3 regions of the Desulfovibrio intestinalis genome follow, and region 2 is predicted to be linked to each of the others. Evidence: riboswitches for the same ligand, from Rfam matches in the RefSeq annotation. Region 2 holds a riboswitch; each other region holds the start of a gene.
What was found. A riboswitch is a leader RNA that binds a small molecule or an ion and turns the genes downstream of it on or off. The one in region 2 is predicted to bind cobalamin.
Positions count from the first base shown of each region.

Region 1: another riboswitch for cobalamin. It lies ahead of HNQ38_RS01810 (FecCD family ABC transporter permease); the one in region 2 lies ahead of HNQ38_RS13140 (sirohydrochlorin cobaltochelatase).
Region 3: another riboswitch for cobalamin. It lies ahead of HNQ38_RS04400 (anaerobic ribonucleoside triphosphate reductase); the one in region 2 lies ahead of HNQ38_RS13140 (sirohydrochlorin cobaltochelatase).

Region 1 is NZ_JACHGO010000001.1:410,317-412,582, forward strand. Features, by position in the region: gene HNQ38_RS01805 (glycosyltransferase family protein) at 1-650, opposite strand, end outside; cobalamin riboswitch at 786-965, shown strand; gene HNQ38_RS01810 (FecCD family ABC transporter permease) at 1,134-2,228, shown strand.
Region 2 is NZ_JACHGO010000009.1:74,449-76,714, forward strand. Features, by position in the region: gene HNQ38_RS13135 (30S ribosomal protein S1) at 1-1,090, opposite strand, end outside; cobalamin riboswitch at 1,257-1,479, shown strand; gene HNQ38_RS13140 (sirohydrochlorin cobaltochelatase) at 1,514-2,266, shown strand, end outside.
Region 3 is NZ_JACHGO010000002.1:361,165-363,430, reverse strand. Features, by position in the region: gene HNQ38_RS04400 (anaerobic ribonucleoside triphosphate reductase) at 1-1,320, opposite strand, end outside; cobalamin riboswitch at 1,529-1,712, opposite strand.

The DNA of each region.
Region 1 (2,266 bases), on a different contig from region 2:
TCGGTAAAATGCTGCTGCGTGCCAGCACCCCAGGCTTCGGTAAGTAGCAGGCTGCCTGAGGCAAGCCCCTGAAAAATTCGCAGGGTGAGTCCGTCAAAAAGGTTTTCGTTCAGGACTATTCGGGATTCTGAAAAAATATCAAGCATTTCTCTGTTGCTGACGTCCTGACGGATGTGCACGTCATAGTTTTGCAACAGCAGGTTGAGGATGTTGTATCTTTTGGGTCGTTGCGGGGTATTGGTACCTACAAAGGAGATATCGTATTTTTTTTGCGGTGGTGGAGACCGGAACTCCGCCTTCTGAGCACAGAGAGGCAGCCATAAAGCCTTGATTCCAGCTTTGCGCAGGGTTGAGACCGTTTCTAGCTGATCGACGAAAACATCGTCGAAGGCCTTGCAGATATGTTCGAGCCAGAAAGCGTTGATGCTTGAGTCAATGCAGTATGCCGCCAGACGGGTTTGGCATTGATGCAGGTCAGAAGGAAGTTTTTTGCCTCCAAAAAGTTCCACCAGCACGATGTCCACTTGAGAGTCTAAGCTGGCGAGGGTTTGTGTGAGGTTTTTCTCCCTGTAAGGCGAAAGATCAATGAGCGTGTGCCCCAGGCTTTGAAGGCCTTCTTTCAGGAAAAATCCGTCATACGCAATGTTCATATACATCCCTTCGAGATTTGTAAAAATCTCCCGCATGTTAGCCCGGCAAAAGCGCAAAAACAATAGTGGTGTGGTGCTTTTTGTCCGGTTCTTTTGCATATGTTTGCCCGGCATTGACAGGCCTGCCGCCCCCGCCTACAGTAGGCGCGGCAATGGTAGCCGGGTTGCCCGGCTTGAAAAGGGAATCCCGTGAGATGCGGGAGCGGACCCGCCGCCGTAAGGCTCATGAACCTCGCACCATACAGCGCCACTGGAAACGGGAAGGCCGGTGAAAGGGAGCCAAGCCGGAAGACCTGCCTTGCCCCACGGCCCCACTATTTTGTGACGGGCCGGGGTTGCGGCCTGAGCCGCCACGGCAACGGGATTTTGCCGGCAGGATTGAGGAAATACGGGCCTCTTCCTTCATGAAACAGCTAGTGTTTTGTGGCGGAAGAGGCCTTTTTTATGCCCATGCGGTTCACGCTGGGTCTGCAAAGGGCGGGCATGACCGCGATACCATATTCCTCCTCCCCTTCCGTACATACTTCTGCACGCCTGTGGCCCGCGTTTGCGGTTCTGGCGCTGCTGTGGCTTGTTTCCTTGCCGCTGGCCTGCCTGCCGGGGCCGGTTTCACTATCGGCAGGGCAGGTTTTTCACGCTTTGGCCGCGCAATTGGGGCTGGCCGCACCGCCGCAGGAGACGGCACTTATGCTGGTAGTGGGGCAGATTCGTCTTGCCCGCGTGTGCCTTGCAGCCTTGTGCGGTGGAGCCTTGGCGGTAGCGGGCGTGGCTTTGCAGGGGGTGTTGCGCAATCCTTTGGCTGATCCCTTTACGCTGGGTATTTCTGCCGGAGCGGCCTGTGGCGCGAGCATGGCTCTCGCCCTTGGGGGAATCATCGGCGCGGCGTTAAGCGGCCCGTTGTCGGCACTGCATATTTCATTGCCGGGGTCGGCGGCTCTTGTGGCTCCCGCTGCCTTGCTGGGCGCACTGCTGGCACTGGCAGGAGCCTTGTGGCTCGGCAGGGGCGACGGCGGATTCAGGCGTGAGAGCGTCATACTTGCGGGCATTGCCGTGGCAGCTTTTCTTGGCGCGCTGGTGGCCCTGATCAAGGCGCTCAATGAAGAGTCTGTAACCAGCATAGTTTTTTGGATTATGGGGTCTTTTCAGGGGCGTGGCTGGGACAGTCTGCCCTTGTTGCTGGCAACCCTTGTGCCCGGTCTTGCGGCGGTTGTTTGGGGGTGGCGGGCGCTGGACGTGCTGACCTTGGGCGACGAGCAGGCTGCCCAGCTTGGTCTGCATGTGGGGCGGGCGCGGCTTTGGCTGCTGGCCGGGGCAAGCTGCATGACGGCGGGTTGCGTGGCCATAGCCGGAGTTATCGGCTTTGTGGGTCTGGTTGTGCCTCATGTGCTGCGCCTTGTGCTGGGCTGCGGTCACGGCCCTCTGCTGGCTGGAGCATTTTTTGGCGGTGGGGTGCTGCTTGTTTGGGCCGACGTGCTGGCCCGCTGTGTGCTGGATGGGGGGCAGGAATTGCCCGTGGGTGTGGTGACGGCTCTTCTGGGCGGTCCGTTTTTTGCCCTGCTGGTGCGGAGGCGGCCATGATGCGGTTTTTGCTTATGCCGCTGCTTGCGTGCCATCAG
Region 2 (2,266 bases):
GATTGGGACGCACCTGCTTCATGCCGAGGCTGATGCGCTTCTTGTCGCCGTCCACACCCAGGATGACCACTTCGACTTCGTCGCCGGTGTGAACCATCTGGGAAGGATGACGCAGCTTGCGGGTCCAGGACATTTCAGAAATGTGCACAAGACCTTCAACGCCGGCTTCCAGCTCAACAAATGCGCCGTAGTCAACCAGGTTGGTGACTTTGCCGGAGCACTTGGCGCCTTCGGGGAAGCGGGCAGAAATGTCCTGCCACGGATCGGGCACGAGCTGCTTGAGGCCCAGGGAGACCTTGTTGTTGTCGCGGTCAAAGGAAAGCACCTTCAAGGTCAGTTCCTGACCGATGGTGATCATTTCCTTGGGATGACGGATGCGCTTCCAGCTCATGTCGGTGATGTGCAGCAGGCCGTCGAGGCCGCCCAGGTCCACGAACACGCCGTATTCGGTGATGTTCTTGGCCTTGCCCTGCACAGTCTGGTTTTCTTCGAGGGTGCGCAGCAGATCCTGACGCTTGGAATCGCGTTCTTCTTCAAGCAGCACGCGGCGCGAAACAATAACATTGCTGCGGCGGCGGTTGATCTTGAGCACGCGGAATTCGAACTCCTGGTTGACCAGGGCGTCCATGTCCGGCACGGGGCGCAGATCCACATGAGAACCGGGCAAAAATGCCTCGACTCCGCCGATGTCCACAGTGTAGCCGCCCTTGATGCGACGTACGATGTGGCCGGTGATGACCCTGTTGTTTTCCTGCACGTCTTCGAGCTGATCGAAGACCTGCATGCGTTTGGCCTTTTCAAAAGAAAGGGTAATGGTGCCGTCGTTTTCGTTCTTGCGAACAACGTACACGTCCACCTTGTCGCCCACGGCAACGACCATGTTACCAGCGGGATCGCGGAATTCAGCCGCGGGAATCTGACCCTCGGACTTGAAGTTCACGTCCACCAATACATTGTCTTCGTCCACGCGAACGATTTCGCCCTTGGTGATAGAGCCTTCTTCAAGGTCGCCAAAATCGGAAGTGAGGTAGTTTTCGAGAGCACTCTCGAAATTCATTTCGGTTTCGTGCCCGGTTTCCAAGCCTGCCATATGTCCAGCCTCCAAACATGATTTCCCTTTTTAAAGGGAGGTCGCATATGTAGCAGAAATTTGACGGAAGAACAAGGAAAAATAAGCTCAGATCGGCCAAGGAAGCCACAAAGCGGCCACCCAACAGGACTTGGGGACAACACGCAGTGCAACCGCCTGCCCTCCTTGACATTTGGCGCGCCCTGTTGTCCTGTACTCTTTTGGCGGGGAATTTCGTGCAAATCGAAAACAGTCGCGCTGCGGTAAGAGGGGACAAGGTTTCTTTTCGCCTGCTCAAGGTGGGCGGCGTTTGACAGCCAATCGCGCAAGCGGTGAAGGCGAAACCAAGGCGCGGGCACACAGCCCCACAACCCTCAAGTCCGAACATCCGCCGGGGCCAGAGCCCTTTTGCGAACCTTTCAACGCGATATTGAGGAGGTTGCCATGCCACGCACCCTGTCACATTTCGGGCTTCGCCCACTACTCTTTCTCCTGCTGCTGCTCGCGGCGCTCAGCCTTACCGGCACAAGCCACGCTTCCGGTGAAGCCGCACCCAAGGAAGGCATTTTGCTGGTGGCCTTTGGAACCAGCGTTCCCGAGGCTCAGCCCGCCTTCAAGGCTGTGGATGCGGAATTCAAAAAAGCTTTCCCCGGCGCGCCTGTGGTCTGGGCCTACACTTCACAGATCATCCGTAAAAAACTGGCCGAACAGGGTCAGCCTGTGGGCGGCATCAGCGACGGCTTGGCCCAGTTGGCCAAGGACGGCGTGAAAGTTGTGCGCGTGCAGTCGCTGCACGTTTTGGCCGGTGAGGAATTCACCGCTCTGGAACGGGCCGTGCTGCTTGACGTGAGCAAAAATCCCGGCCGCTTTGAGTCCGTATTTATGGGCCGTCCCATGCTGGAATCCAAGGGCGATGCCCAGGAACTGCTGGCTGCCATCAAGGCCGACACCAAGAGCGCCCGCGGCAAAAATACCGCCCTTGTGCTTATGGGTCACGGCCAGAGCCACGGCCGCGCCGACCTGGCATTTGAAGGCGTGTACGCTGTCTTCAAGTCCACTGACAAAAATATCCATATGGCCACTGTGGAAGGGGCGCGCAATTTTGACGACATGCTTGAAGGCCTCAAGGCCGCCAAGATCAAGCATGTGGTTATCGCTCCCCTGATGCTGGTAGCTGGCGACCACGCCCGCAACGAC
Region 3 (2,266 bases), on a different contig from region 2:
GGAGTTGTAGTCGCCCGGCTTGTAGTACTGAAGGTTAAAGGGAGCATCCAGAAAGCTGAAGTTGGGGAACAGCCGCATGGCTGAAACTTCAATGGCCAAGAGGAAGAGGTCGTAGTTGGGGTCTTCTTTATTGTAGTTAACCCCGGACTTCACCTTGAAAATCTGCACGGGGAAAATGGATGTTTCCCCATTGCCAAGACCAGCCTTGGTGGCCTTGAGCAGATTTTTGGTCACCATGCGGCCTTCGGCGGAGGTGTCAGTACCATAGTTGATGGAACTGAAAGGAACCTGAGCCCCGGCGCGTGAGTTCATTGTGTTCAGGTTGTGGATAAAAGCTTCCATAGCCTGATAAGAGCGGCGCTCGGTGTACTTCAGGGCTTCTTCGGCGGCATAGGCATGGGCTTCTACTGCCATGCTCTTCTGCTCCGCAGGCATGACCTCGTTCAATTTACGGCCAAATTCTTCCATATTGCCAAGGCGCGGGCACAGGTCGACACTTGCCAGCAACTTTTCAGTAAAGGCAGCAGCTTCCGTAGCTTCGAGATGCATGGCAATGCGCACAAAGGCCGTAAAAGCCCTTTCGTATTCCTTACGGTACGTCTTGATAACGCCTTCGGCCATAGCGAAATCAAAGTGCGGCACACTCTGCCCACCGTGCATTTCATTCTGGTTGGCCTGAATGGCTATGCAGGCAAGAGCCGAATAGCTTTCAATGGCGTTGGGTTCACGCAGATAGCCGTGCCCGGTGGAAAATCCGTTTTTGAACAATGGGATAAGATCTATCTGGCAGCACGTTTCCGTGAGCATATAGAAATCTTTGTCATGAATGTGGATATCGCCATTGATATGTGCTGACGAAGCATCCTTGGGCAAAATATAGTTGTCGATAAAGTACTTGGAGCCTTCGGAGCCATACTTGAGCATGGTGCCCATGGCCGTATCACCGTCAATATTGGCATTTTCACGCTTGATATCTTCGTGAATGGCCGGGGAATACGTAAGCTTTTTATAAATATCCATGAGATACGATTCCGCATTGCGGATCTTCGTATGCTCGGCGCGGTACAGAATATAAGCTTTGGCAGTCTTGGCGTAGTCGTACTGAATCAGTGTTTCTTCAACCAAGTCCTGAATTTCTTCAACGTGCTTCAGCTCGCGTGCGTCCAGTTTTTTGCAGACTTTTTCCGTTACAAATAAAAGATCGGTAGGGGACATATCCTCACCACCAACGGCCTGATTGGCCTTGGTAATGGCGTTGAGGATCTTGACAGAATCAAAAGGCACTGCCGTGCCATCGCGCTTGGTAATGCTGGCGGGCATGGAGAAAAACTCCCAAACGTAACAACTGTGAACAAAGGTTCGTTCGGAACCCGAACGAACAAAACACCGATGACCTATATGGGGCGATGGTTGTAACCCAAAGACATGCCTGTAGTCGGGAGCAGGTAGCTCCCCGGCAATGGACTGGTCGGCAAAGGCCCCGTACCGACAACCCATACTGAGTCTGCTCAGGAATATACCTGGCAGCCGTTGATTATGTTTGAAAGCAGGTCTTCCGGCTTGTCGACCATCTTTTGGCCTTCCCAGGCTGTCAGCCCAGTGGCACATGTAAAAAGGTGGCATTTATCCGACTTACGGCGGCGGGTCCGCTCCCGTTTTTCACGGGATTCTCTATTAAGCCCCAAAAGGGCGCTTTCAATGTCTAGAAAATCTCAAAAGAACTGCACCGTGTCAATCGGGGTAGGCAAAAAAGGCTTCCTAGCTTCGTAGGAACAGTTCAGTTTATATTGAGAAAATTTATTATAAAGCCTTTCTTAGGCCGAAAAAAGACCGCAAAAAAGCGATGGACACGAGCCGTACTCTGCCCAAGATGCATCTGCCGGAACCGCCATTGAAAGTTCCGCAGCCTGTTATGGTTGGCTGGTGACTCCCTAGGTGCAGAGTGCAATCTAGCGTACTGGGCAGAGGATTTCAAGGTTGATCAAGCCCTTGGGAAATGCGGATTTGCGGATGTGAGCGCCGGAAAACCGCACTAACTGCCACTTTTCCGAGGTGCATTTTTTTCAATAAATATTCCTGACAAGCAAGATAAACCGCTTCTCCAGTGCCTAAACAGCAGCTAGCAGGCTTAGTTTATTAACAAAAAATATGTGCTCTTTTGCCTGCCCAATGCTGTCGTTCTCCGCCATGCCGTGCACAGGGAGGGGCAATCAGCTCCACCGCATTGTGAGGGGATCGGTTGAGCGCGCCTGGCCGCTAACCCCAT